Regions from separate parts of the Methylobacterium indicum genome, predicted to be linked through region 1. Evidence: riboswitches for the same ligand, from Rfam matches in the RefSeq annotation. Region 1 holds a riboswitch; each other region holds the start of a gene.
The links. Region 1 has a riboswitch for cobalamin ahead of miv_RS12065 (methyltransferase domain-containing protein). Riboswitches for the same ligand answer to the same signal wherever they lie in the genome.

Region 1 (7,059 bases):
GACGACAGCCCCCCTCGAGGGGGGCAACGCGCCGCACGGCCGCGAGGTCGTGGCGTCGCGCGCCTCCGATCGATGCCGAGAGACTTGCCTGATGACCAGTTTGAAGTTCGGGACGTCCGGTCTGCGCGGCCTCGTCACGGACCTCGTGGGGCGCCCCACCTTCACCTACGCGTCCGCGTTCTTCGCCTCCGTCGGCGCGCATGCGGGCGGGCGCCGCGAGGTGGTGATCGGGCGCGACCTGCGGGCCAGCAGCGCGGGGATCGCCGCCACGGTCGCCACCGCGGCCGCCGCCGCCGGAATGACGGCGATCGATTGCGGCGCGCTGCCGACCCCGGCCCTCGCGCTCGAAGCCCGCAAGCGCGACTGCCTCGCCGTCATGGTCACCGGCAGCCACATCCCGGACGACCGCAACGGCCTGAAATTCTACCGCTCCGGCGGAGAGATCACCAAGGCGGACGAGGCCGCGATCCTCGCCGCCCTCGGCGACATCGCCGACGACGCGCCCCTCCCCCCGGCGGTCCCGGCCGCCCCGGAGCCGGACGCGATCGCGCGCTACCGCGACCGCTACCGCGACGTGTTCGCCCCCGACCTCCTGGCCGGCCTGCGGATCGCGGTCTACCAGCAGAGCTCGGTCGCCCGCGACGTGCTCGTCGAGGTGCTCGCCGCGCTCGGCGCCGAGGCGGTGCCGATCGGCCGGTCCGAGACCTTCGTGCCGATCGATACCGAGGCCCATCGTCCGCAGGACGTCGCGTTCATCCGCGACGCGATGGCCGCGGGCGGCTTCGACGCGCTCGTGACCACCGACGGCGACGCGGACCGCCCCCTGGTCGCGGAGGCCGCCGGCCGCATCCTGCGGGGCGACGTGCTCGGCCTGATCACGGCCCGGTATCTCGGCGCCGACGCCGTCGTCGTACCGGTCACGGCGGGCTCCGCCATCGAGCGCGCGGGCGGCTTCGGCCGCGTCCTGCGCACCAAGGTCGGGTCGCCCTTCGTGATCGCCGGCATGGAGCAGGCGGCGCGGGACGGGGCGCGGATCGTCTGCGGTTTCGAGGCCAATGGCGGCTTCCTCGCCGGGTCGGACGGCCCGGTCGGCGACAAGATCCTGCCGGCCCTGCCGACGCGGGACGCGGTGCTGCCGATCCTCGCGACGCTCGCCGCGGCGCGGGCGGCCGCCCTGCCGCTTGCCGATCTCGTCGCGGCCCTCGATGTCGGCGAGACGGCGAGCGACCGGCTGCCCGACACGCCGGCCGCGCGGAGCGGGCCCTTCCTGCGGCGGCTCGCCGACGACACGTTCCGCCGGGAGTTCCTTCGTCCGGTCGGCCGCCCGCAGGCCGTCGACGAGCAGGACGGGGTCAGGATCGAGCTCGACGGCGGGCGCACCATCCATTTCCGCGCCTCGGGCAACGCCCCCGAGCTGCGGTGCTACGCGGAGGCGAAATCGGCGAAGGACGCCGAGGATCTGGTGCGGTGGGGCCTCGCGGCCGCCGGCACGACGATGGCCGAGGGCGCCTGACCGCGCGGAGGGGTGCGCGCGCCCGGCGCGCGGCCCCTCACCCCGGCACCGCGACGGCGGCGGACCACGGCGAGGCGACGTCGCTGCATCCGGTCGCCACGTCGCCGTCGAGCCGGATCAGGTTCGGGCAGGCGAAGTTGATCGGCATCACGCCGTGCTCCACCACGTCGACGGGACCCGCACCGGCGAGGGCCTCCCGCACCTCGGGCCCGAGCCTCGCATCCGCGCTCGTCCCCTCCGGCCCCGACACGTCGATGCGCGGAAGGTGGGCCGCCCGCCCCGGCTCCATGCCGAAATCGAGCAGGAAGGCGAGGGTCTGGTAGACGCTCGCCAGGATGCGCCGGCCGCCGGAGGCCCCGGCGGCGAGGCGAGGCCCCTCGCCGCTGCGCGGCGTCACGATCACCGGGCACATGTTGCAGAGCGGGCGCGTTCCCGGCGCGATCGGGTTGGCGCTGCCGGGCCGCGGATCGAACCACATCATCCCGTTGTTCATGAGGATGCCGGTCTTCGGCAGCACGACCCGGCTCCCCATCGAGGACAGGAGCGTCGTCGTCATCGACACCATCAGGCCGTCCCGGTCGACGACGGTGAGATGGGTGGTGCAGGTGTCGCCGGGCTCGGTGGCGGCCCCAAGCCCCGCCAGGCGCCGCGCATAGGCCTCCCGCATCACGGTGGAGAGGGCTGCGAACCACCCCGCATCGGGTCCCTCCGGCGGGCACGGGACCGCCGCCATGCCGGACACGACCTCGGCCAGCGTCGGCGCGGCGGTGAGCCCGCCCGCCGTGTGGACCACATGGCCGTCGCGCCAGGCGATCGTCGGCGCCTCGCGCAGCACCGCCCGGCAGCCGGCCAGATCCTCCCGGTCCACGACGCCGCCGAGCGCCGCGATGTCGGCGGCGAGATCGCGGGCGATTCCGCCCTCGTAGAAATCCCGCAGGCCCGCCTCCGCCAGCCGCTCCAGCGTCTCGGCGAGACGCCCGAGCGGCAGGAAGCCCGGCACGCCCTGGTAGGGCGGGACCGGCGGCAGGCCGCCCGGCAGGTAGAGGCGGGCGCTCTCCTCGTAGAGCCGCAGCACGGAGGCCGAGGAGGCGATCTTGAGGGTGGCGAACCAGTCCTGGGCGAGGCCCCGGCGCGCGAGCCGCAGGGCCGGCGCGAGGAGATCCGCCACCGGAGTGCCGGTCCCGAACGCCTCGTGCAGCCGCGCGTAGCCCGCCACCGCGGAGGGGATGCAGAACGAGAGCGGGCCGTGGACGTTGCGGTCGCCCTCGACCTCCGGCCAGGTGAACAGGTCGCGCTTCGTCCGCCCCGTGAGGGGGTAGTCGGCGGCCCGCGTGTTGCGGCTCGAGACCGGCCCGAAATCGACGACCGTGGCCCGGTTCGCGCCGGGCGGCAGCACGAGCGCGAAGCCGATGCCGCCGAGCCCACTGTTCCAGGGCTCGACCGCCGCCAGCGCCAGCGCCGTGGCGACGGCCGCGTCGGCGGCGTTTCCGCCCGCCTGAAGGATCGCGGCCCCGGCCTCGGCGGCCTCGCGGTTCTGGGCGACGACGAGCCCGTGACGGCCCGACGCGCCCGGCTTCTCCAGGATCCAGTTCTGCGTCCGGTAGGGTGCGTGATCGTGGGCCGGCATCCGTCTCCCCAGGCCTGAGCCGCTAACAACGGCAGTGTGGCGGCTCGACCGCGCCGGGCCAAGGGCGAGCACCGCCGAGATCGCGGATCCACCGCTTGACGGATTTGCAACGTTATAACATATCGAAGCGATGGTCGACGTTTCCTCGCTCCGGCGCCTTCCCGTCACGGTCCTGTCCGGCTTCCTCGGAGCCGGCAAGACCACGCTGCTCAATCACATCCTCAACAATCGCGAGGGCCGTCGCGTCGCCGTGATCGTCAACGACATGAGCGAGGTGAACATCGATGCCGATCTCGTCCGCGCCGGCGGCGGCGAGATGTCCCGGACCGAGGAGCGGCTGGTCGAGATGACCAACGGCTGCATCTGCTGCACCCTGCGCGACGATCTCCTGGCCGAGGTGCGCCGCCTCGCCGAGGACGGACGCTTCGACTATCTCCTGATCGAGGGAACCGGCATCGCCGAGCCCCTGCCCATCGCGGCGACTTTCGACTTCCGCGGCGAGGACGGCGCGAGCCTGTCGGATGTCGCGCGGCTCGACACGATGGTGACGGTGGTCGACGCCGTGAACCTGCTGACGGATTACGACTCGCGCGACTTCCTGCGCGACCGCGGCGAGACGGCCGGCGAGGAGGATGCCCGCACCCTGGTCGATCTCCTCGTCGAGCAGATCGAGTTCGCCGACGTCGTGGTGGTCAATAAGGTGGACGACGTCACGGCGGAGGAGCGGGCCCGGGTGATCCGGGTCGTGCGCGGCCTCAATGCCGATGCGCGCATCGTCCCGGCGAGCCATGGCCGCGTCCCCCTGGCGGAGGTGCTGGAGACCGGCCTCTACAGCGAGGAGCGGTCGCAGACCCATCCGCTCTGGTACCGCGAGCTGTTCGACTTCGCCAAGCACGTGCCGGAGACCGAGGAATACGGCATCCGCAGCTTCGTCTTCCGGGCCCGCCGCCCCCTGCATCCGCGCAAGTTCCACGACCTCGTCGCGCGCGGCTTCCCGGGCGTGATCCGGGCCAAGGGTCATTTCTGGATCGCCTCGCGCCCGGACTGGATCGGCGAGCTCTCGATCGCCGGACGGATCACCCGCACCGAGGGGCTCGGCGCCTGGTGGGCCGCGGTGCCCAAGGCGCGCTGGCCCACCAGCGAGGAATTCGCATCCCTGATGCGCCGGCACTGGACCCCGAGCTGGGGCGACCGGCGCCAGGAGATCGTGTTCATCGGCGGCCCCGACATGGACGAGGCGGCGATCCGGGCCGCCCTCGATCCCTGCCTCGTCGGCAGCGTCACGACCGGGCTGACGAAGTCCCAGAAATGGCTCGACGATCCGTTCCCGGTCTGGGGGCAGTGAGCCGAGGGACCTCCGATCGCCGGGCGGCCTTGCCGGGCGGGGCCGAGACGCGAAAGCAAGACGCGCGACTCCGGGCCGGCCCGGGACGGAGACGATCCGTTACACGATCGCAACGGACGAAACCTGTCCGAGCCTGCTCCCTCGGGGGACGTTCCGGGCGGTTGACAGCGGGGTGAACGATCCCCGACGACGGTGACCGGTCAAGGTTCCCGTCATCTCCGGATGGCGGGCTAAGAGGGAATCCGGTGCGGCGCGTCCTCGCGCCCAGGCCGGAGCTGTCCCCGCAACTGTAAGCGGCGAGCCATCCGTCGATCGGGGTCACTGGTGCGCGAGCGCCGGGAAGGCCGGACGGATGGCGGCGACCCGCGAGCCAGGAGACCTGCCCTGACCCTGTTTCGTCTCGTGGGCGGGGAGTCCCGGCGGGTCGCGCGTCCTGCGCTGCCGGTGTCCGGCCGCGCGTGTCTCGCGTCCACGGTCGCCCCCCCACGATCCTCTCTCAAGACGGTTCGGGGAAGGACCATCGGACGTGGAAAACATCTCAGGGCCCCCCGGCGGGCCGCTTCGCGCCGCCGATGCCGAGGGCGGGGTCAATCCGCTCGCCCTCTACGCCTCCGGCATCGACGGCTCCGATTACGTCGCCCGCCTCGCCCCGCTGCTGCGGGCGGCCCTGCCGCGGGTCGGCGACCTCCTCGATGTCGGCGCCGGCGGCGGGCAGCTCGGCGCGGCCCTGCGCGACCCCGGCGCGGCCTGGATCGCGGTCGAGCCGGCGCCGGTCATGCAGGCCCGCCTGCGGGCGCTCGCGCCGCCGCCGGCCCTCGTGCCGGCAGGCTGGCAGGAGGCCGATCTGCCGGACGGATGCGCCGACACGGTGCTCGCCGCCAACATGGCCGGGCCGCTCGCCGAGCCGGTCCCGTTCCTCGCACGCTGCCGCGCCTGGGCGCGCCGCGACGTCGCCTGGGTGGTCCCGGCGCAGGCCGGTCCCCGCGGCCTCTGCCTCGCGGGCTGCCTGCCCCGCGAATGGCACGGCGAGGATGAGACCCCGGGGGTCGAGATCGTCCTGGGGAGCCTGCCCGCCGGCGACCGACCGGCGATCGTCGCCCGGGTCGACTGGACCTTCCGGGCGACCGTACCGAGCGTGCCGGGCATCGCCGCCCATCTCGCCGACCGGCTCGGGTGGCTGGCCGGCGACGCGCGCCGTGCCGCCCTGTCCGACCATCTCTCGCCCCAGGCCGAGGCGGTTCCCGGCGGCCACCGCCTCAGCGTGCCGCGCAGCTCGGCCGTTCTCGTATGGAGGAAGGCGTCGTGATGTCCCGTCGTTTCCGGGCGGTCGCGCTGGCTTTCGGTTGCGCGCTGCCGGCGCCGGCCGTCGCACAGGACCGGGCCGACCTCCGCCTCGACGAGATCGTCGTCACGGCGACCGGCCGGCCGGAGCCGCGCTCCGCGATCGCCGGCACCGTGCAGGTCATCGACCACACGACGATCGAGAACTCCACGGGGAAGTCCGTCACCGACGTCCTGGCCGAGAATGCCGTTGGCTTCTTCTCGGAATGGACCCCGGGCCAGACCTCGATCAACATCCGGGGCGGGGCCACGGACGGCCAGGGCAAGGATTTCCGCAGCCAGGTCCTGGTCCTGATGAACGGCCGGCGCGCCGGCACCGCCAACCTCTCCAAGCTCTCGATCGCCGATGTCGAGCGCATCGAGATCGTGCGCGGTCCCTCCTCGGTGATCTACGGCAGCCAGAATATCGGCGGCGTGATCAACATCATCCTGAAGACCGGGCGGACCGCGCCCGGGACCCTGGTCGAGGGGATCGGCGGCGTCTGGGGCCTCGCCCAGGGCCGGGCCCAGACCGGCGGCGTGGTCGGGCCGTTCGACTATTATCTCGGCGTCTCGGGCGGCAAGCGCGACGATTACGTCGCCGGTTCCGGCGACCGCATGGCCAACACCCAGTGGAACCGCATGGGGATCGCCGGGGCTCTGGGCCTCCAGATCGACCCGAACCAGCGCGTCGAATTCACTTTGCGCACGGACGGGATCTACGGCGTCGGGTTCCGCGGTTCCGGCGGCAACCTCTACAGCCGGGACGACCGGATCAACGGCTCCTTCGACGCGAGCTATACCGGACGAACCGAGGACGGCCGGGCGAGCCTTTTTGCCCAGGTCTACAGCGTCACCGACGAGGACCGCTTCAAGTGGGCCTCGCCGATCCAGCGCGGCGGCACCGGGCTGCCGGTGCCGGGCACTCGCGCGGATTTCAACACCCGCGACCTCGACATCCTCGGCACCCGCTTCCAGCCGCGCTTCACCCTGTTTTCCGGCAACGACGTGCTGCTCGGCTGGGATTGGGAAACGAGCCGGCTCCGCTCGGACCGCTTCCGGGCCGGCGTGCCGGGCAATCCTCTCGCCCAGGTCTCGCCGCAGGACAACAACCAGACCGACCAGTTCCACGCCCTCTACCTGGAGGACACGCAGCGCCTGCTCGACGACCGGCTGGTGCTGCGCGCCGGCGTGCGCCAGACCTACGGCACGACGCGCTTCGATTTCACCCCCTACCTGACCGGCCAGATCAAC
Region 2 (7,059 bases), 3.0 Mb from region 1:
ACCCGTCCGGGGTCGATCCAACCTACGAGTACTGGCCGCCATGGCACGCTTCTTTCCCCTCGACGTCGCCGAGATCCGGCGCGACACCCGGGACGCGGTGGTCCTCACCCTGAAGCCGCGCGAGGGCGACGCCGAGGCCTTCGCGTTCACGCAGGGCCAGTACCTGACCTTCCGGCGCGCCTTCGACGGCATCGAGCTGCGCCGCTCCTACTCGATCTGCGCCGGCCGGGACGAGGGCGCCCTCAAGGTCGGCATCAAGCGGGTCGAGGGCGGGGCGTTCTCGACCTGGGCCAACCAGGAGCTGAAGCCCGGCGACGTGATCGAGGCGATGCCCCCGATGGGGGCGTTCCACACGCCGATCGAGCCGGAGACGGCCCGCCACTACCTCGGCTTTGCCGGCGGCAGCGGCATCACGCCCCTGCTGTCGATCCTCAAGACTGTGCTGGCGCGGGAGCCGCACGCGCGCTTCACCCTGGTCTACGCCAACCGGCAGATCTCCTCGATCATGTTCCGGGAGGAGCTCGACGACCTGAAGAGCACCTATCTCGGCCGGCTCTCGATCGTCCACGTCCTCGAGAGCGAGACCCAGGAGATCGACCTGTTCACCGGGCGGGTCGACGCTGAAAAATGCGCCGCCTTGTTCTCGCGCTGGATCGATATCGGCTCGGTCGACACTGCCTTCATCTGCGGGCCCGAACCGATGATGCTGGCGATCGCGGCGTCGCTCCGCGAGCACGGGCTGTCGGACGCGCAGATCAAGTTCGAGCTCTTCGCCTCCGGCCAGCCCGGCCGGGCCCGGGCGCGCGCGGCGTCGAGCACGGCCTCGGCCGCCGACGCGCAATGCGAAGCGACGGTGACCCTCGACGGGGCGACGCGCACGTTCCGGATGCCGAAGCAGGGCGAGAGCCTGCTCGATGCCGCGCTCGCCAACACCATCGACGCTCCCTACGCCTGCAAGGCCGGCGTCTGCTCGACCTGCCGCGCCAAGGTGCTGGAGGGCGAGGCCGAGATGCTCACGAACCACGCCCTCGAGGATTACGAGGTGCGTCAGGGCTACGTCCTGGCCTGCCAGTGCTATCCGACGACGGACACGCTCGTCGTGAGCTTCGACCAGTAGATCACGGGCCGGGAGGACGGCGTGCCGGAGACGATGGACATCGAGGAATATCTCCGGCAGGGCGGCGTCCTGACGAACCCGTCCAACGTCCCGCCGCGCTACCGGGGCGAGCTGCTCCGGCTGATGGCGACCTTCGTCGACAGCGAGCTCGCGGGCTCGGCCGGGTTCGCCGCGATGATCAACGAGGCACCGGGCCTCAAGGCGCGGATCGCGGCCGCGCGGATCGTGCTCGAGAAGACCGACCACGCCGAGCGCGTGCTGACCCTGATGGGGACCTTCGGGGCCGACACCGCCCGCTACGCGGTGCACCATCCCTGGGCGGCCCGCCTCCCGCGCGACGCCGATCTCGGGGCGGCGCGTCACGGCTCCGACATGCGCCTCTCGGTGTTCCACTATCCCTTGCAGGGCTGGGTCGATGCCGTGGTCATGAACGTGCTGATGGGCCGGGCCGTCGGCGTCCAGCTGCAGGAATTCTCGCACCTGTCCTACGCGCCGCTCGCTGACGTCTTCCGCCAGATCGCCCCGCGCGAGGCGCGGCACGCCGGGCTCGGCGAGGAAGGCCTGATCCGGATCGTGGCGACCGAGAGCGGGTGCGCGGAGGCGAGACGGAGCGTCGCCTTCTGGCGCCCGCGCATCGCCGCGAGCTTCGGCCGCGAAGGATCGGCCCGCTTCGATACCCTCCGCCGCTTCGGCCTGCGCCGCCGCACGAACGAGGACTTGGCCGCCGCCTGGGCGGCGGAGATGGACGCGCTCCTGCCGGCCTTCGGCATGGCGTGACCGCACGCCGGGCCCGGCACCGGCGATCCGGAACACGACGGAAGGGCGGGGGCCCCGAGCCGGCCGCAGCACCGAGCCCGAGGGTTTGAGCAGCCGATGACGGTCTCCCGCTCGCCGGACAACCGGAGCGTAAGCCATTCATCGCGTCAGCAGAAGCGTTCCAGCCTCGCCCTCCATCGGTCATTCGCATAAGGTAGGTTATGGAACTCGATGCGCCTGGCCCGGCATCGGCCTGAACGTCCGATACGGGAAAGGTGCCTGTCGGACAATAACGGGCGCCGCGGACGATCCATCTCGGCCGGATGCGACTCCCGGTCGACACCGGGCCTTGCCGCAGGATCCGCGTACCCCGTGCGCGAGCGGGGCCGGCGACACCCGATTTCCAAGGATCGATAGGATCCAAGCCCGAATCGACAGCCCGAACCTGCCGACAGACACTCCGAACCCGCCATGTGTCGACCGTGGGCATGTCCGGCATGATTGACGTCGTCCCACGAACCTTGCGACATGACATCGGAATCGACGCAATCTCGCAGGGGATGCACGATGCGCCCCGTGCGCAACAACGGCACGGTTCTGTCGGAATGACGGTTGACCACCCGAGGACGAGATGGGAGGACGAGGGTGACGGTTCCCTTTCGGGGGACGAGAAAGGGAATGCGGTGAGGCGCGAGCCGAATCCGCGGCTGCCCCCGCAACTGTGAGCGGCGAGCCTTCCACCACCTTACGTCACTGGGTGACTCACACCTGGGAAGACGGTGGCAGGCACTGACCCGCGAGCCAGGAGACCTGCCGTCAGCCGTGGTCACACGCGAAACGCGTCAGACGGGGTGTTCTGATGGGTGTCCGAAGGCCGTTATCCTGTCGCGGGATGACGGTTCGAGGCCTCGTTCGCGGTGACGTGCCACTGCCGTCTCCCGAGGCTCGAAGCCCGTGTCCCGTCCCGTCCGCCCCGCCCTCTGGCGTGCGCTCGCGCTGTCCTGCGCGATCCCCGGCCTGCTCTGCAGGCCCGCCCTCGCGCAGCAGGTCGCTGCTCCCTTCGCCGATGCCCCACCTACGCGTGACGGGACGATCGCGCTCTCCGAAATCACCGTCTCGGCCACGGGTGTGCCGACGCCGATCGCCACCACGGGATCGAGCGTCACCGTGCTCACCTCGGACGTGCTCCAGGCCCAGCAGATCCGCACCGCGCCGGAGGCCCTGCGGCAGGTGCCGGGCCTCACCGTCGTCCAGACCGGCGGTGCAGGCGGCCAGACCTCCGTGTTCATCCGCGGCACCAACTCCAACCACGTCAAGGTCCTGATCGACGGCATCGACGTCAACGACCCCTCGACGCCGAACCGCTCCTTCGACTTCAGCCAGCTTCAGACCGAGGACCTCTCCCGCCTCGAGGTGCTGCGCGGGCCGCAGAGCGGCCTCTACGGCGCCGACGCCATCGGCGGCGTCATCTCCTTCGTGACCAGGCGCGGCGAGGGACCGCCGAAGGTCACGGCGTTTGCCGAGGCCGGATCGTACGGCACGTTCAACCAGGGCGGCCGGCTGTCGGGCGCGTCGGGCATCGTCGACTACGCGTTCTCCGTGCAGCACCTGCGCCAAGCCGCTCTGCCGGTCACGCCGTTCGACGTGCTGCCGCCCGGGGTGCCGCTGCGCACCGCCTTCACCGACATCAGATCCGTCTCGACCAAGCTCGGCGCGCAACTCACCGACACCTTCCGCCTGAACTATTTGCTGCGCTTCTCCGACAGCGCCTATCTCGACCAGGCCGATGGCGGCTTTCCCTATCGGCCGACGCCCTACCGCAACCTCAACGACCAGCAGCAGCTCCTGATGCGCGGCGAGGCCGAGTGGACGCCGCTGCCGGGCTTCCACAACGTCTTCGGGGCCAACTACGCCACGTTCGACCGCCTGTTCGCCGGACCGCTCGACCCGCTCGCGCCGCCGACGTCCTCGACCACGCTCGGCGAGCGCACCCGCTTCGACTATCGTGGCGACGTCCAGCTCGCCCCCGGCCACCAGCTGCTGTTCGGGGCCCAGCGCGAGGACGAGCGCTTCCAGGCCACCGGCATCGACAGATCGAACGGGAATACCGGCGGCTTCGCCGAGCTGCAATCGGCGATCACCGACCGCGCCTTCCTGGTCGCCAACATCCGCCACGACGCGAACGACCAGTTCGGCGGCGCGACCACCTTTCGGATCGCGCCGAGCTACACGTTGCCCACCACGGAGACACGCCTGAAGGGCAGCGTCGGCACCGGCTTCAAGCCGCCGACCCTGAGCCAGCTCTACCAGGATTATCCGGACTTTCGGTTCTTCGGGAACCCGGCCTTGCGGCCCGAGGAGAGCTTCGGGTTCGACGCCGGCTTCGAGCAGCCCCTCGGCGAGAGGGTGCTCGTCGGCGCGACCTATTTCGAGACCGATTTCCGCAACCTGATCCAGACCGCGTACTTCCCGACCTTCTCGACCAGCGTGAATGTCGGCCGCGCCGTGGCGTACGGGGCGGAGAGCTTCGTTGCGGTCACGCTCACCGATACCCTGAGCGGCCGGGTCGACTACACCAACACTGTCACCAAGGACGAGATCACCCACCAGGAATTGCTGCGCCGGCCCCGGCACAAGGTCAGCGCCACCGCGATCTGGAACCCGGTGCCGCAGCTCACCCTCACCGGCACCCTGGTGGCGATCGGCGCGTTCGTCGACGGTAACCGCGACTTCTCGGTGCCCCGGCTGAAGAACCCTGGCTTCACCCTGGTCAACCTCTCGGCCAATTACGCCTACTCGGACACCCTGACGCTGTTTGCCCGCATCGATAACCTGTTCGACCAGCGCTACCAGAACCCGACCGGCTTCCTCGGCGCGGGCCTTGCCGTCTATGGCGGCGTGCGCGTGACCGCGTTCTAGAGGGCGCGGATGCGGGCCTTGCGCCGCCTCGGGGCCGCGGCCGGACTGGCCGCCGCCTTCGCCGCCTTTCCGGTCGTGGCCCGGGAGAACCCGGCCGCGCCGGTCCGGCCGATGCGGATCGTCTCGCTGAACCTCTGCGCGGACGAGCTCGTGCTGCGGCTCGCCGACCGGGCGCAGGTCGCGGCGGTGACCGCCTTCGCGGGCGATTCCCGCGGCTCGACCGTGGCGGCTGAGGCCGCCGGGGTGCCGGTCACACGGGGCCTCGCCGAGGAGATCGTCGCCTTGAAACCCGATCTCGTCGTCGCCGGGGCCTTCACCACCCGCACCACGGTGGGGCTCCTCCAGCGGATCGGCATCCCGCCGCTCGAACTCGGCGTGCCGGCGGATCTCGACGGCGTGCGGGCCCAGATCCGCCAGGTCGCGGCGGCCGTCGGGCATCCGGATCGTGGGGAGGCCATGGTGGCGGCGCTCGACGCCGGCCTCGCGCGGGTCGTGCCGGCGGCGCGCTCCTTGCGCGTCCTGGTCCTGCGCCCGAACGCCTTCACGGTCTCGCCCGGGACCCTCGGCGACGCGATCATCCGGGCCGCCGGCCTCGTCAACGTCGCCGCCGCGATCGGCCGGGACCGGACCGGATCGGTGCCGCTCGAAGCCGCGGCCCTGGCCGATGCCGATCTCGTCGTGGTCGACGCCAATGAGACGGGCACGCCGTCCCTCGCCGATGCCCTGCTGCACCACCCGATCCTCGAGAGGCTGCGCGGGCAGGGGCACATGGTTGCGATTCCCAACCGCCTGTGGACCTGTCCCGGACCGCAGATCGCCGAACTCGTCGCCCGGCTCGCGGCGGCGGCGAGGGAGCGCGCCCCATGACGCCCCCCATGACGCCCCCCGTGACACGCATGACGCCGCAGACCCGCAGCCGGCGCCTCGTCGCGGGCTTGGGCCTCCTCGTCGGCCTCCTCACGCTCGCTTCGGTCGCGGTCGGCTACGCCGCCCTCGATCTCCCGGCCGCCCTGGGCGATGCGTGGGCCGGCCGGCCCACCCTTCCCGCCCTGGTGCTGATGGAGCTGCGCCTGCCCCGCGCCCTCCTCGGCGCGCTCGTCGGCTTCAGCCTCGGCCTGACCGGGGCGGTGATGCAGGGCTACCTGCGCAATCCGCTGGCCGATCCGGGCATCCTCGGCGTCTCCTCGGCCGCCGCCCTCGGGGCGGTGATGGTGTTCCATGGCGGGCTCGCCGGCAGCCTGTCGCTGGCCCTGCCGCTCGGCGGCATCGCCGGGGCCGCCCTCGCGGCGCTCGGCATCGTCGTGCTGGCCGCCCGCGGCACCGGCACGCAGGGGCTGATCCTCGCCGGGATCGGCCTGTCGAGCCTCGCCGGCGCCCTGACGGCGCTCGTCCTCAACCTCGCGCCCAACCCCTACGCCGCCCTGGAGATCGTGTTCTGGCTGATGGGGTCGCTCGCCGACCGCAGCCTCGATCACGTCCGGCTCTGCCTGCCGCTGATGGCGATCGGCTGGGTCCTGATGCTCTCCACCGCCCGCGCCCTCGATGCCCTGGCGCTCGGCGAGGACACGGCCGCGAGCCTCGGCTTCGATCTCGTCTCGGTCCGCCTCCGCATCGTCACCGGGGCGGCGCTCGCGGTGGGCAGCGGCGTGGCCGTGAGCGGGGCGATCGGCTTCGTCGGCCTCGTCGTTCCCCATCTGGTGCGGCCGCTGGTCGGGGCCCGGCCGACGCCGAGCCTGTGGCCGAGCGGGCTCCTCGGCGCGGCCCTGGTGCTCGGCGCCGACCTCCTCGTGCGCCTCGTCCCGACGCGGCCCGAGCTGAAGCTCGGCGTCGTCACGGCCCTGGTCGGGGCCCCGTTCCTGATCGCGCTGCTGGTCCGGCGGGGGGACGGCCGATGAGGTTGTCCGCCGACGATCTCCGGGTCCGGGTGCAGGGCCGCCCTATCCTCGACGGGGTGTCGCTGTCGGTGGGAGAGGGCGAGTTCGTCGGGCTCGTCGGCCCGAACGGCGCGGGCAAGACCACGCTCCTGCGCGCGCTGGCCGGCCTCGTGCCGCCCTCCGCCGGCCGGGTTCTCCTCGACGGCCGGCCCCTCTGCGCGGTCTCCCGGGACGAGCGGGCGCGCCGCCTCGCCCTCCTGGTCCAGTCGGCCGGGATCGGCTGGCCGATGCGGGTCTCGGAGGTCGTCGCCCTCGGGCGCCTGCCGCATCGCCGGGCCTTCGCCCCCTTGAGCGAGGCCGATCACGCGGCGGTCGCCCGGGCGATGGCGCGGG
Region 3 (7,059 bases), 740 kb from region 1:
CCCACAGGGCGGCGGCGAGTGCGGCAGCCGGCGCCGTGTCGCCGCCGAGAATCGCCGAGCGGTAGACGAGGACCAGGGCACGGGGCAGGGGCGAGGCTGGGCCGAGCGCGTCGAGTGGGCCGCAGCCTGGGCACCAGGCGAATCCCCGCGGCAGCGCCCGGGGCGGCCCGGCGACGACCGGCCGGCCGAGCTCGGCGGTGATCCGGGTCAGGAGGCCGCGCAGGTTCTCCACGCCGCCGGCCCGGACGTAGCCGTCGAGGGCGTCGCGCAGCTCCGGCGCGACGGTCGAGATGGCGGCGAGCCGCGGATCGGGCCGGTCGCAGCCCGGCAGCACGACGAAGGGGATGGCGTGGGCCCGGCAGGTCTCGGCCAGCCGCTCGAGGCCGTAGCGCCAGTAATCCATCCCGCCGAGGCAGCGCACCAGCACGAAGCGCGCCTGGGCGATCACCGCGTCGGCGTAGAGGTCGACGGAGAGGGGGTGGCGCAGCTGCGCCATCTTGGCGAGCCGCAGGCTCGGCCAGTCGCCCGACAGCGACGCATAGGCGCCGGCGAGCCCGGCGAGGTCGGAATCGGTGAAGGAGAGGGCGACGATGTCGCCGGGCGCCTGGCCCAGATCGACCGCCGCCTCGCCCTCGTCGAGGGAGACCGTATCGACGCGGAGGAGGTGCATCCTAGTCCCCGGTCCCCGAGACGAGGCGGGGCCGCGCCGGGAAGGCGACGCCGTCATAGACCTCCGCCAGCGCCAGGGTCATGCCGAACTCGGGCAGATCGATCGTCCCGTCGAGACCCGTCACGAGGCGACGCTGCCAGACACCATCCGCATCCCGGTGCCATAGGGCGATCTCAGGCGCGTTCGGCTCGACCAGCAGGATCACCGCGAGGCTCGGCAGCGTCTTGTACTCTTCCAGCTTGTCGAAGGCGTCGAAGTCGCGCGTGGAAGGCGACAGCACCTCGACGACGAGCCGCGGCTCGGCCGCGCTCAGCCCGTTCGGATCACGGGGCCCGCAATCGACGCCGAGATCGGGCCGGCGAATCTGGCCGGGCAGGGTCTCGACGCTGCCGTCGCCGGTGAAGGGCCGGCACGGCGTGCCGCGCAGGCGCGTGCGGAACTCCGCCACGAGGTTGACGACGATGTCGTCGTGGACGTTCCGGGCGCCCGCCATCAGGCGCACCGGCACCCCGCCTACCAGCTCGTAGCGCTCGGGCTGCTGTTCCTGCCAGGAGAAGAACTCCTGCACGCTCCAGGGCCGCGGCGCCGGCTCCGACATGGGATGGCCCTCCGGGGCTGGGGGTTTCGACAGTCGAGGTTCGGCCTCAACCCGACGCCATGGCGTCAGGCATCGCGCTTCGAAAGTAAAGCGTGGGTCCCTCCTCTCCCCGCGGACGGGGAGAGGGGACGATCCGCGCTTCTTCCCGGCATGGACGGCCCGTCGCAGTCTGCGAGACCCGGTACGCCGGAACCGGCGTACCGTTTCCGTCAGCCCTTCAGCGCCGCCGTCACCGCCGCCTTGTCGAAGCCCGTGAGCCCGATCACCACCAGCGTGCCGTCGCGGTGCTCGGCCGGGCGCCAGGGACGGTCGTAGTGGTGCGCGACGCGGCGGCCCACGCCCTGGACGACGAGGCGCATCGGCTTGTCGGCGACGGCGCAGAAACCCTTGATGCGCAGCACGCCGGCGACCTCGGCCGCCTTGGCGACGCGGGCGGCGAGGTCCTCGGGCGAGCCCGCGGCCGCGACGGGGATCGCCACGCTCTCGAAGTCGTCGTGATCGTGGTCTTCCTCCGTCTCGTGATGCGAGGGCCGGGCCGCGAGGTCGTCCTCGGCGGCCGCGTTGAGGCCCAGCAGCACGCGGGGATCCAGCGCCCCGTGGGCGGTCTCGACGAGCTTGACGGCACGCGGCAGGTGCGCCTCGACCTCGGCGCGGACGCGCGCCCGCTCGCCCTCGTCGAGGAGGTCGGACTTGTTCATCACCACGAGGTCGGCGCAGAGGAGCTGGTCCTCGAAGACCTCCTCCAGCGGGTTCTCGTGGTCGACGCTGGCATCGGCCGCACGCTGCGCGGCCAGCGCCTCCGGATCGTCCGCGAAGGCGCCCGAGGCCACCGCCGGGCCGTCCACCACCGCCACCACGCCGTCGACGGTCACCCGCGAGCGGATCGCCGGCCAGTTGAAGGCCTGGACGAGGGGCTTGGGCAGGGCGAGGCCGGAGGTCTCGATCAGGATGTGCTCCGGCGGCTCCGGCCGGTCGAGGAGCGTGTTGAGCGCCGGCACGAAGTCGTCGGCGACGGTGCAGCAGATGCAGCCGTTCGGCAACTCCACCACCGCGTCGGCGTCGCAGCCCGGGATGCCGCATTCGGCGAGCAGGGACCCGTCGAAGCCGACATCGCCGAACTCGTTGACGATGATGGCGAGCCGCCGGCCGTCGTTGTGCTCGATCGCGTGGCGCACCAGCGTCGTCTTGCCGGCGCCGAGGAAGCCCGTGACGATGGTGCAGGGGATCTTGTTGAGGATGGTCATGCGTTCACCGGCGCGGGAGGGATGCGGGCGACGACACCCTTGCGGAACTCCTGCGGACGCTCGCGCCAGGGCACGATTCCGTCCGGCGTCCCGGCATAGAGGCCGATGCCGTCGAGGATGATGTCGGCGGAGGTCGCCGGGTCGAGGTCGCCGTAGACGTAGGTCCAGCGGCCGGGGCTCGCGACCGCGACCGTGCAGGACCGCTTGCAGACCGAGAGGCATTCCACCGGCTCGATCGTGACCGGCGCGCCGGGCCGGGCGGCCAGCGCTGCGGCCAGCGCGTCATGCAGGCGGGCCCCGGCGCGGGGGCCGTCGGCCGGATCGGCGGCGTCGCGGCAGGTGGTGCAGACGTAGAGGACAACCGGATCACTCATGCCGCCACCCCGCTGCGGACGGGATGCCCCGTCCGCCCTGCCACGGCGCCCCAGGCCCAGCCGAAGGCGAGGCCGAGCACCGCCCAGAAGGCGAAGCCGATGGCGAGCGACCGGGCGGCGAACTGCGCCGCGAAGACCGGCGGCATGGCGGAGATTTCTTCCGGCCCGTGCGGCGCGCCCCAGACATGCGGCGCGACGAGGAGGGCGAGGCCGATGCCGATCGCCGCCGGGCCGCGGCGGATCGCGATCAGGTAGAGGCCGGCCGCCGTGGCGAGGGCGGTCGCCACCCACCAGAGCTGGCGCGATTCGAGGCCCGCCGCGGCGATGCCGGGCAGTTCCGGCGGCAGCCCGATCGCGGGAGCGAGGCCGGCGGCCAGGAAGCCGCCGATGCCGAACTTGAGCGCTTCGCCCGGCGTCACGGTGCGGCCGGTCGCGACCAGGACGGCGCCGAGCAGCAAGGCGTAGCCGACGCCGCTCACCAGGGTGGCGAGGGCCGTGAAGGCGAGGCGCGGCAGGCCGGGGGCGGGCTGCCATTGCGGCTCGCCGCCATGGTCGTGGCCGGCCTGGTCGTGTCCGGCATGGGCCAGCACGATCAGCGGGTTGGACAAGGCCCTGCCGGCGAGAGCCGGCCCGGCGGTCTCGGCCGTTTCGTACTTCTCCGCCGCCAGGATCAGCGGCGAGGTGAGGGCGAATTGCAGCACGGACGCCACGCAGGCGGCCAGGAAGCCGGCGACCAGGGCCGCGGCGAGCAGTCGTTTCGTCATGGGATCCCCTGCACGACCAACGGGAAACGGGCCCGCACCCCGTGAAGGGCGCAGGCCGCGCAGCCGCGTTCGGTCAGTCCCTGGTCAGTGGCAGGGGAAGTTGGCGGAGTGGCGCCAGTCGTGCGCGGCGTTGTGCAGGGCGACCACGGGCGCGAAGCCGGAGACGAACAGCAGACCGACGCCGAGGGTGGCGGCCAGGAGGACGGCGCTCAGGCGCTCGCCGACCAGGGCGGGGGAGAGGGAACGGGTGATCGCGACCATGACGAAACTCCTGCCGCCCCACCGGCGGCGTCGAGAGGAAAGGATGACGGCAGGTCTCCTGGCTCGCGGGCTCTCAACACCGGCCCACCGCCTTCCCGGATCGCTCCAGTGGCCGATGGCGGGCCGTAATCGTCCGCTCACAGTTGCGGGGGCAGCCGCGGCAGGCCGGAACGATCCCGGTTTCCGCGTTCCCTTTTCACCTCGTGACCGAGGCACCGTCGCGAAGACCCTAGCGGCTCGCCTGCGGGCTTGCAATCGCCGCCCCGTCCCCCGACACCCCCCATTCGATGGATTTCCACCCGACCCCCGCGCCCGAGGAGAGTTCCGTGCCGGACGAGACCCGCGCCGCGCCGCGCCTGACCCTGGTGCTGGGTGGCGCCCGCTCGGGCAAGAGCGCCTATGCCGAGGGGCTGGTCTCGGCGCGGGCCGGCCCCTGGCTCTACGTCGCGACGGCGCAGGGGTGGGACGACGAGATGCGCGAGCGCATCGCCCTGCACCGCGCCCGCCGACCGCCGCCCTGGGAGACCGTGGATGCGCCGCGCGATCTCGCCGGGGCGATCCGCCGGGCGCCGCCGGGCCGGCCGGTGCTGGTCGATTGCCTGACGCTCTGGCTCACCAATGCGATGCTGGACGAGGAGGCCGACCTCGCCGCCGAGGTCGCGGCGCTGCTCGCGGCCTGCGCCGCGGCGCCCGGGCCCCTGGTGCTGGTCTCGAACGAGGTCGGGTTCGGCATCGTGCCCGAGAACGCGCTCGCCCGCCGGTTCCGCGACGAGGCCGGCCGCCTGCACCAGCGCTTGGGCGCGCTCGCCGACCGGGTGGTGCTGGTGGTGGCGGGCCTGCCCATGACGATCAAGGGAGAGACGCAATGAGCGACGACGAGGCGGCGCGCCACCGCGCCAAGATGGAGAAGCGCAAGGCGGTCCAGGACGCCGAAGTGGCGGGCAAGACCATCGAGAAGGGCCTGCTCATCGTCCATACCGGCCCCGGCAAGGGCAAATCGACGGCGGCCTTCGGGCTGATGCTGCGGGCGCTCGGCCGCGGCTGGCGGGTCGGGGTGGTGCAGTACATCAAGGGCGCCTGGGAGACCGGCGAGCGGTTCGCCCTCGACCGGTTCGCCGACCAGGTCGAGTGGCACACGATGGGGGAGGGCTTCACCTGGGAGACCCAGGACCGCGACCGCGACGTGGCCGCCGCCCGCGCCGCCTGGGCGACGACCGAGGCGCTGATGGCCGATCCGGCGATCCGGCTCCTCGTCCTCGACGAGCTCAACATCGCGCTGCGCTACGACTACCTGCCGCTGGCGGACGTGGTGGAGGCCCTGAGCCGGCGCCGGCCCGACCTGCACGTCGTGGTGACGGGCCGCAACGCCAAGCCGGAGCTGATCGCCGCCGCCGATCTCGTGACCGAGATGACCCTCGTCAAGCATCACTTCACGGCCGGTGTGAAGGCGCAGGAGGGTATCGAGTTCTAACGGGGCAGAGCCCGATTGACGGCGCCGGCCGGCGGGAGCTACAGGCTCGGCCATGACCAGCGCCCTCCCGACCGGACTCTATCCCGCGCCGCAGCCTTAAGCGGCGGAGTGCTCGTCATTTCTCAACCGCTGCGACGTGTCGGCGGTTGAGGCTTTCCCCCCAAGGTCCAGGCCCGCCGACCTCGCCCATCCCCGAGGTCTTCCCGTGCCGTTTTCCCTCGATCCTCCCGTTTCGATCGGCCTGATCGGCTTCGGCGCCTTCGGACGCCTCGTCGCCGCGCATCTGGGGCCGCACGCCGACTTGCGCGTCCACGACCCGTTCGTGCCCGCGGGTGCGATCGCGGAAACGGGCGCCGCGCCCGCCACGCTCGCCGAGGCCGCCGCCTGCCCGGTGGTGATCCTCGCCACCCCCGTCGCGACCCTCGCCGCCGTGGTGGAGAACATCGCTCCCCACCTGCGGCCGGGCGCCCTCGTCCTCGATGTCGGCTCGGTGAAGGTGCGGCCGGCCGAGATCATGCGGGCGGGGCTGCCGGCCCACATCGACATCGTCGCCACCCATCCGCTCTTCGGGCCGCAGAGCGCGCGGGACGGGTTGCGCGGGCTCAAGATCGCGCTCTGCCCGGTGCGGGGCGGCCGGACGCGACGGGTCGGCGCCTTCCTGCGCCGCGCCCTCGGCCTCACCGTGATCCTGACCACGCCGGAGGCGCATGACCGCGAGGCGGCGGCGGTGCAGGGCCTGACGCACCTCATCGCCAAGGTGCTGGTGGCGATGGAGCCGCTGCCGACCCGGATGACGACCCGCAGCTTCGACCTGGTGATGCAGGCGGTCGGCATGGTCCGGCACGACGCCCCGGAGGTCTACCACGCGATCGAGCGCGAGAACCCGTTTTCGGCCGAGGTGCGGCGGCGGTTCTTCGCCCTGGCGGCGCGGATGGACGCGGAACTCGGGGAGGGCGCGTCCCGCTAGAGCATTTTCCGACGAAGTGGATGTCGGTCACGAAAAAAGCGGGACGCTCGCGCGCCCCGCTCTTCCTCACCCTCGATCGACGTTCAGTTGCTCGCGAGGTGCGGCATCGGGTCGACCGGGGTGGCGCCCTTGCGGATCTCGAAGTGCAGCTGCGGCGAGGTCACGTTGCCCGACGCGCCGGACTTGGCGATGGTCTGGCCGCGCTTCACCTTCTCGCCCGGCCGCACGTCGATCTCGCCGTTATGGGCGTAGGCCGAGACGTAGCCGTTGGCGTGGCGCACCAGGACGAGCTTGCCGTAGCCCTTCACGTCGCTGCCGGCATAGGCCACGGTGCCTTCCTCGGCGGCCTTGACCGGCGTGCCTTCCGGCACCGCGATGTTGATGCCCTCGTTGCCGCTCGAGCCGTAGCCGTTGATCACCCGGCCGCGGGCCGGCCAGCGGAAGGTCGATTGCGGATCGGGCGCCGCCGGGGCGACCGCCGGGGCGGGAGCCGGCGCGGGCTCGGGCGCCTTCTCGGGCAGGGCCGCGACCTTCACGGGCTTGGCCGGCTCGGGCTTCGGCTCCGGCTTCGCCTCGGCGACCTTCTTCGGCTCGGGCTTCTTGATCTCGGCCTTGGCCTCGACCGGCTTCGGCTCGGGCTTCTTGGGCTCGGGCTTCGTCTCGGCCTTGGCCTCGATCTTCGTGGGCTCGGGCTTGTGCAGCTCGGCGAC
Region 4 (7,059 bases), 1.2 Mb from region 1:
GGGCAGGATCAGGGTCGTGCCCTCGGCCTCGCGAAAGCTCATCACGGGGGCGAGTCCCGCCGGCACCGCGCCGTCCCGCAGGGTGACGAAGACGTAGGTGCCGGGCCGCCGCTCCGGCCGCATCCCGGCGAGGAGCCGCGCGAGGTCGGCCTCGCCGCTCATATCGCGAGCGGGCCGAGCACCCGGCGCAGGTCCGCCGGCAGGGGCACCGGGCGCTGCGTCGCCCGGTCGACGTAGACGTGGACGAAGTGTCCCTGGGCCGCGGCCTCCTCCTCGTCCTCGCGGAACAGCCCGACCTCGTAGCGCACGCTCGACGTGCCGAGATGCGCCACCCGGATCCCCGCGGTCACCCGGTCGGGAAACGCCATCGAGCGGAAATAGCGGCAGCCGGTCTCGACCACGAGGCCGATCACCGCGCTTTTCGCGATGTCCAGGGCGCCCTCGGCGATCAGCACGCTGTTCACCGCCGTGTCGAAGAACGCGTAATAGACCACGTTGTTGACGTGGCCGTAGACGTCGTTGTCGGCCCAGCGGGTGGTGATCGGCACGAAGCGCCGGTAGGCGGCGCGGGTCTCGGGGGGCGTGCGGCCGCTCACGGGCTGTCTCTCGGTCACGATCGGAATGGCCGAGCCTAAGCAGATTTCGCCGAAGTGGACACCGGTTCGGCGGCAAAAATCTGCGACACAACAAGAATCGGAGCGGGCGAAGCGTTGGCCTGCCGACGCAAGTCTGCTTGGGCCGGCCCGGCGCCGCCGATCAAGGTCGCATCACGCACCGAACGTCTCCGGGTCCGGCCCCATCCGCCCCGCCGGGTCGTCGAGGGCCGTGATCCGCGCGAGGTCGTCGGCGTCGAGGGTGAATCCCGCGACGTCGCGGTTCTCGCGGATGCGGGCGGGCGTCGCGGATTTCGGGATCGCGACGTTGCCGATGTCGAGCTGCCAGCGCAGGACGACCTGGGCCGGGGTGCGGCCGTGCTTCTCGGCGATCGCCCGGATCGCCGGATCGTCCAGCACCCCGCCGCGGCCGAGCGGGGCCCAGGCCTCGGTGACGATCCCGGCCTCGGCATGGAAGGCGCGCAGGGCGGTCTGCTGGAAGCGCGGATGCAGCTCGACCTGGTTGATCGCCGGGGTCGAGCCGGAGGCGTCGATGACGCGCTCGAGGTGCTCGACCGTGAAGTTCGAGACGCCGATCGAGCGGGCGCGGCCATCCTCGCGCAGGCGCATCAGGGCGCGCCAGGTGTCGAGATAGGCGCCGCGCTGCGGCACCGGCCAGTGCACGAGGTAGAGATCGACGTGGTCGAGGCCGAGGCGGGCGAGCGAATCCTCGCAGGCCCGCAGGGTCTCGTCGTAGCCGTGGCGGTCGTTCCAGACCTTGGTGGCGACGAAGATGTCTTCCCGGTTCAACCCGGAGGCCGCGATGGCGCGGCCGACCCCGGCCTCGTTGCCGTAGACCGCCGCGGTGTCGATCGAGCGGTAGCCGGCCTCCAGCGCCGCCCCGACGATCGCCGGCGCCTCCTCGTTCTCGAGCCGCCACACCCCGAAGCCGAGCTGGGGGATGCGCTTCCCGTCGTTCAGGGTCAGGACGGCGTCGGACATGGGAACACTCTCGGCGGGGCCTAACAGGGGCTCGCGCCCCTGCAGGGGTGCGAGCCCCTGATCTGGGTCGGGGCCCGCCGAAGTCGAGCCGGAGGCCTGGCGCGTCCCGCCTACTTCACCAGCGGGCAGCCGCCGTCGGCCATCGGCCGGAAGGCCTGGTCGCCCGGCACGGTGTCGAGGAGCTTGTAGTAGTCGTACGGACCCTTGCTCTCGGCCGGGCTCTTCACCTCGTACAGGAAGACGTCGTGCACGGCGCGGCCGTCCTGGCGAACCGTGACGGTGCCGAAGAGCGGATCGGTGATCGGCTTCTCGCGCATCGCCGCCACGACCTTCTCGCCCTCGATCGTGCCGGTGTCGCGCACCGCCCGGAGGTAGGCCAGGGTCGAGGAATAGACGCCGGCATGGTTCTCGGTCGGCATCCGGCCGTTCATCCGCTCGGCGAAGCGCTTGGCGAAGGCGCGGGTGCCGTCGGTGCGGTCCCAGTAGAAGGCGCTGGCGAGCTGGAGCCCCTGCGCCGCCTTGAGGCCCAGCGCATGGGTGTCGGAGAGCTGCACGAACAGCGCGGCGAGCCGCATCTGCGGCATCACGCCGAACTCCGCCGCCTGCTTGACGGCGTTGATCATGTCGGCGCCGGTATCGGCGAGCGCCAGCACCTGCGCGCCCGAGCCCTGGGCCGAGAGCAGCGGCGAGGCGAAGTCGCCGGCATTGAGCGGGTGCTTGCTCGAGCCCTTCACGGTCCCGCCGGCGGCCTTGAGCGCCACGGTCGCGTCGCGCTCCAGCGCGTGGCCGAGCGCGTAATCGACGGTGACGAAGTACCACGACTTGCCGCCGCGCGCGGCGATGGCCCGCGCGGTGGCGGAGCCCTGCGCCCAGGTGTCGGAGACCCATTGCACGGTGGTCGGCGCGCAGGCCTTGCCGGTGAGGTCGGAGGTCAGCGCGCTGGAGGCCAGCGCCACCCGGTGCCGCTCGCGCATCAGGTTCGAGACCGCCAGCGCCACCGCCGAGTTCGGCAGGTCGACGATGGTCGAGACGCCCTCCTGGTCGAGCCAGCGCCGGGCGGTGGCCAGCCCGATATCGGGCTTGTTCTGGTGATCGGCCGAGACGACCTCGACCTTCAGCTCGCCGGCCTCCTTCGAAAAATCTTCGACGGCGAGCTGCGCCGCCGTGACCGAGCCGGTACCGGCCTGGTCGGCGAAGGGCCCGCTCATGTCGCTGAGCACGCCGATCTTGATCGGCGCCTTGGCGTCCTGCGCCAGGGCGGAGGTGCCCGCGGAGGTGCCCAGAGCCAGCGACAGGGCGAGGCCGGCGAGACCGGCGGCCCGAGAGCGGAACGACATCGAGGGATCCTCCCAGGGAGTTTCTTGTCAGAGCTTATTCGCGGCCCGCGCGGGCCGTTCGGGCTTCTGTATGTCAGGGGTGCGGGGCGGCGTCGATGCGGGATCGCGCGGCGTGGTTGAGAAAGCTGAGGGGTGCATCGGCAGGGTCCGTCGCGCCGTTCGCGTTCGCATCTCGCGGGGTCGGAGACGGTTGCTCCTTCGTTGCCGAATGGCTAAGCTCGCCGCCGACGGTTCCCTCCGGGGATCAAAAGGGAACGCGGTGAGGGCTCGCCCGAGGCCGCGGCTGCCCCCGCAACTGTAAGCGGCGAGCTTTCCATCACGAACGTCACTGGGAACCAGCAACGGTCCCTGGGAAGACGATGGACGGCGAGGACCCGTGAGCCAGGAGACCTGCCGTCAGCCGTGGTCACACGCGAGCACGTCGGGCGGGGTGTCCCGATGGGTGTCGAGGCGCAGGCGAAGAGCCTGCGTCGCGCCGTCGTTCGCGGTGACGTGCCACAGCCGCGTCACGTCCCGCATGTCCTCCGCCCTCCTTCCGTCACCCGCCGGTTCGGTGCACGGCCCGCGTGCCGTCCCATTACGGCGGCGGCGCGGAAGGACGAAATGTGACTATATAACGTTACATTTTCGATGGGCTCGGATAGGGACGAGGCGCACGCCTGCCCCGGAACTCCGCATGTCCCCCCGTCGCGTCTCCCACCTCGTCCCCGTCGCCGCCCTCGCCGCTCCGCTGCTGGGCGCAATCCCCGCACTGGCCGACGAACTCCCGCTCGATGCCATCGACGTCGCCGGCCGCCGGAGCCGCGAGGTGGCGGCTCCCGGCCTCAACCTCGCGACGCCGGCGCGTTCCGGCAGCCGCCTCGGCCTCACCCCGCTCGAGACCCCGGCGAGCCTCGACGTCATCGGCGGCGAGACGATCCGGGCCCGGGGCCAGAACACCGTCGAGGAGGCGGTGACCCAGAACGCCGTCGGCATCACCAGCGTCGCCGGGCCCGGCAACGGCAACCTGTCCTTCGCCAGCCGCGGCTTCGTCGGGCCGAGCTCGGTGCAGCAGCTCTACGACGGCACCCGGCTCTATGTCGGGGTCGGCACCGTGACCTTCCCGTTCGACACCTGGTCGGCGGAGCGGATCGAGGTTTTGCGCGGGCCCGCCTCGGTGCTCTACGGCGAGGGCGCGATCGGCGGCATCATCAACGTGGTGCCGAAGAAGCCGGTCTTCGCCGCGATCGGCGAGGCGCGGGCGGCAATCGGCTCGGACGGCGTGGGGCGGCTCGCCCTCGACAGCGGCGGCCCGGTCGGCGAGGACCTGGCCTACCGGATCAACCTCAGCGGCAACCGGGCCGACGGCTGGGTCAAGCCCGACGGCGATTTCCGCAACCTCGCCCTCTCGGCGGCGATGACCTGGCGGGTGACGCCCGACCTGACCGTCAGCCTCTCGCACGATCTCGGCTACAACGAGCCGACCCGCTACTGGGGCTCGCCGCTCGTCGGCAACCGGGTGCCCGACCGGCTGCGTTTCACCAACTACAACATCCGGGATTCGCAGATCGCCTGGTTCGACAACTGGACGCAGCTGCGCACCGAGTGGAACCCCACCGCCGACATCACGGTGCGCAACACCGCCTACCGGCTCTCGACCGAGCGGCACTGGCGCGACGTCGAGCAGTACACCTACCAGCCGGCGACCGGCCTGATCGGCCGCAGCGACTACATCGAGATCTTCCACCACGAGGAGCAGATCGGGAACCGGCTCGACGCGACGTTCCGGGGCAGCCTGTTCGGCTTCAAGACCAGCACCGTCGTCGGCTTCGACGTCAACCACATCGCGTTCCGGCGCGACAGCAATGCGCCGTTCGGCGGCGAGAGCGCGGTCGACCCGTTCAACCCGGTCCCCGGCTCCTTCATCAACGTAGCGGGCACCCGCACCGACATCGTGTCGCGCACCCGCCAGGCCTCGGTCTTCGCCGAGAACCGGCTCGAATTCTCGCCCCAGCTCGCCCTGGTGACGGGGGTGCGCTACGACGCACCGACGGTGGCGGTGAACCGGCCGCTCGCAGGGGCCGCGTTCGAAAAGACCTTCGACTCGACGAGTTTCCGGGTCGGCGCCGTCTACACCCCGGTTCCGGATTTCGCGCTCTACGCGCAATACGCCACCGCCGCCGACCCGCTCGGCAGCCTGATCACCACCAGCGTGCCGCAATCGCAGTTCCGGCTCGCCACCGGCGAGCAGGTCGAGGCCGGCGCGAAGGGCCTGTTCGACGATGGCCGCGGCGAGTGGACGGTGGCGGCCTACCACATCGCCAAGGACAACCTGCTCTCGCCGATCCCCGGCCGGCCGACCGAGGTGGCGCAGGTCGGCAGCCAGTCCTCCCGCGGCGTCGAGGTCGCCTTCGCCTACCAGATCTCGGACGCCTGGCGCATCGAGGCCAACACCGCGCTGCTGAAGGCCCGCTACGACACCTTCTCGCAGAACACCGATGCGGGCCTGGTGTCGTTCGCCGGCAAGGTTCCGGTCGACGTGCCCCAGCGCGTCACCAACGTCTGGCTCGCCTACGCCTTCGCGCCGGGCTGGGTGGCGCGGGTCGGCGTCAACGATGTCGGGCCGGTGTTCAGCGACTTCGCCAACACGGCCAAGCGGCCATCCTACACGCTGGTGAACGCGACGCTCGACTGGCAGGTGACCCCGACCTCGCGCCTGTCGCTGCGCGGCTACAACCTCACCGACCAGATCTACGCGGTCTCGGGCAATCCCAATTCCTGGCTGCTCGGCCGGCCGCGCTCGGTCGAGCTCGCCTACCACGTCGTGTTCTGATGCGGATCGCGATGTCGGGGCCGGCGACGAAGGCGGCGGTCAAGCGGCTGAAGCGCTGGCTGCATCTCGGCCATCGCTGGCTCGGCATCGCCACCGGCCTCCTGATCCTCCTCTGGTTCGGATCCGGCCTGGTGATGCTGTGCGTCGGCTTCCCGACCCTCACCGAGGGCGAGCGGCTCGGTGCCCTGCCGCCGCTCGCCCCCGCCGGGGTGCGGATCACCCCGCAGGCGGCGGTCGAGCGGGCGGGCCTCGCGCACTTCCCCACCCGGCTGACGCTCGCGATGCGGGGCGGGGAGCCGGTCTACTGGATCACCGATACCGACGGGCGCCGGCGGGCCCTGTCGGCGGCGACCGGCGATCCCGTGCCCCGGCTGACCGCCGAGAGCGCGACGGCGCTCGCCGCCACCCATCCGGCGGCCCGCGCCGTCACCGATCGCGGCACGGTGACCCGCGACCAGTGGACGGTGACGGCGCGCTACGATCCCTTGCGGCCGTTCCGCGTGGTGGCGCTCGGCGATCCGGCCGGGACCGAGCTCTACCTGTCTGCGGCGACGGGCGAACTCGCCCTCGACACCACCCGCACCGAGCGGGTGTGGAACTGGCCCGGCGCCGTCACCCACTGGATCTACCTGACGCCGCTCCGCGCGCGGGCGGGCCTGTGGCAGGACGTGGTCCTGTGGGTCTCCGGCATCGCGCTCGCCGGAGCCGTGAGCGGCTACGTCCTCGGCTTCGTCCGGCTGATGCACGACCGGCTGACGCCCTATCGCGGCTGGGCCGCCTGGCACCACCTCGCCGGGGTGGCGGGAGGGCTCGTCGTCGTCACCTTCCTCCTCAGCGGCTGGCTGTCGATGAACCCGCGCGGCTGGTTCGGTCCGCGTGGCGCCGATGCCGCCATGCGGGCGGCCTATGCCGGGCAGACGGCACCGATCTTCCCCCTCGGCCTCGACGCCCTGGCGCGGGCCCCCGCCGGCACCGTCGCGCTCGACTTCGCCTGGATCGGCGGGCGGCCCGTCATCCTCGCCTCCGGCCCGGGGGGCACGGCGCCGTGCTGCGGCACCGCGCTCCCCCCGGAGGCGATCGTTACCGCCGCCCGGGCGATGCTGCCGGGGGCGCGGCTGCGATCGGTCACCCGGCTCGAGGCACCGGACGCGTACTGGTACGACCGCCACGGCGCACCCACGCTGCCGGTCCTGCGCCTCGCCTTCGACGATCCGGCCGGCACCTGGTTCCACCTCGATCCCGCCACCGGGGCGATCCTGGGACGGACCGATCGCAGCGGCCGGGCCAACCGCTGGCTGTTCGATGCCCTCCATAC

Region 2: linked by a shared signal. The riboswitch ahead of miv_RS28590 (TonB-dependent receptor plug domain-containing protein) and the one ahead of miv_RS12065 (methyltransferase domain-containing protein) in region 1 are both predicted to bind cobalamin.
Region 3: linked by a shared signal. The riboswitch ahead of miv_RS15460 (CbtB domain-containing protein) and the one ahead of miv_RS12065 (methyltransferase domain-containing protein) in region 1 are both predicted to bind cobalamin.
Region 4: linked by a shared signal. The riboswitch ahead of miv_RS06575 (TonB-dependent receptor) and the one ahead of miv_RS12065 (methyltransferase domain-containing protein) in region 1 are both predicted to bind cobalamin.

What each region holds. Positions count from the first base shown of each region.
Region 1 covers NZ_AP024145.1:2,565,098-2,572,156, reverse strand. Annotated here, with positions in the region: gene miv_RS12080 (phosphohexomutase domain-containing protein) at 92-1,513, shown strand; gene miv_RS12075 (gamma-glutamyltransferase) at 1,551-3,140, opposite strand; gene miv_RS12070 (GTP-binding protein) at 3,271-4,485, shown strand; cobalamin riboswitch at 4,672-4,886, shown strand; gene miv_RS12065 (methyltransferase domain-containing protein) at 5,012-5,791, shown strand; gene miv_RS12060 (TonB-dependent receptor) at 5,791-7,059, shown strand, end outside.
Region 2 covers NZ_AP024145.1:6,157,279-6,164,337, forward strand. Annotated here, with positions in the region: gene paaD (1,2-phenylacetyl-CoA epoxidase subunit PaaD) at 1-1, shown strand, start outside; gene miv_RS28580 (2Fe-2S iron-sulfur cluster-binding protein) at 41-1,117, shown strand; gene miv_RS28585 (Phenylacetic acid catabolic protein) at 1,139-1,894, shown strand; cobalamin riboswitch at 2,506-2,705, shown strand; gene miv_RS28590 (TonB-dependent receptor plug domain-containing protein) at 2,828-4,792, shown strand; gene miv_RS28595 (ABC transporter substrate-binding protein) at 4,802-5,659, shown strand; gene miv_RS28600 (FecCD family ABC transporter permease) at 5,656-6,687, shown strand; gene miv_RS28605 (ABC transporter ATP-binding protein) at 6,684-7,059, shown strand, end outside.
Region 3 covers NZ_AP024145.1:3,303,584-3,310,642, reverse strand. Annotated here, with positions in the region: gene cobN (cobaltochelatase subunit CobN) at 1-670, opposite strand, end outside; gene miv_RS15480 (Uma2 family endonuclease) at 672-1,268, opposite strand; gene cobW (cobalamin biosynthesis protein CobW) at 1,478-2,512, opposite strand; gene miv_RS15470 (DUF1636 family protein) at 2,509-2,886, opposite strand; gene miv_RS15465 (CbtA family protein) at 2,883-3,650, opposite strand; gene miv_RS15460 (CbtB domain-containing protein) at 3,735-3,911, opposite strand; cobalamin riboswitch at 3,943-4,146, opposite strand; gene cobU (bifunctional adenosylcobinamide kinase/adenosylcobinamide-phosphate guanylyltransferase) at 4,268-4,780, shown strand; gene cobO (cob(I)yrinic acid a,c-diamide adenosyltransferase) at 4,777-5,382, shown strand; gene miv_RS15445 (prephenate dehydrogenase/arogenate dehydrogenase family protein) at 5,588-6,349, shown strand; gene miv_RS15440 (peptidoglycan DD-metalloendopeptidase family protein) at 6,433-7,059, opposite strand, start outside.
Region 4 covers NZ_AP024145.1:1,412,624-1,419,682, forward strand. Annotated here, with positions in the region: gene miv_RS06555 (ACT domain-containing protein) at 1-162, opposite strand, end outside; gene miv_RS06560 (acyl-CoA thioesterase) at 159-596, opposite strand; gene miv_RS06565 (aldo/keto reductase) at 768-1,595, opposite strand; gene miv_RS06570 (ABC transporter substrate-binding protein) at 1,706-2,932, opposite strand; cobalamin riboswitch at 3,144-3,344, shown strand; gene miv_RS33685 (hypothetical protein) at 3,329-3,451, opposite strand; gene miv_RS06575 (TonB-dependent receptor) at 3,609-5,744, shown strand; gene miv_RS06580 (PepSY domain-containing protein) at 5,744-7,059, shown strand, end outside.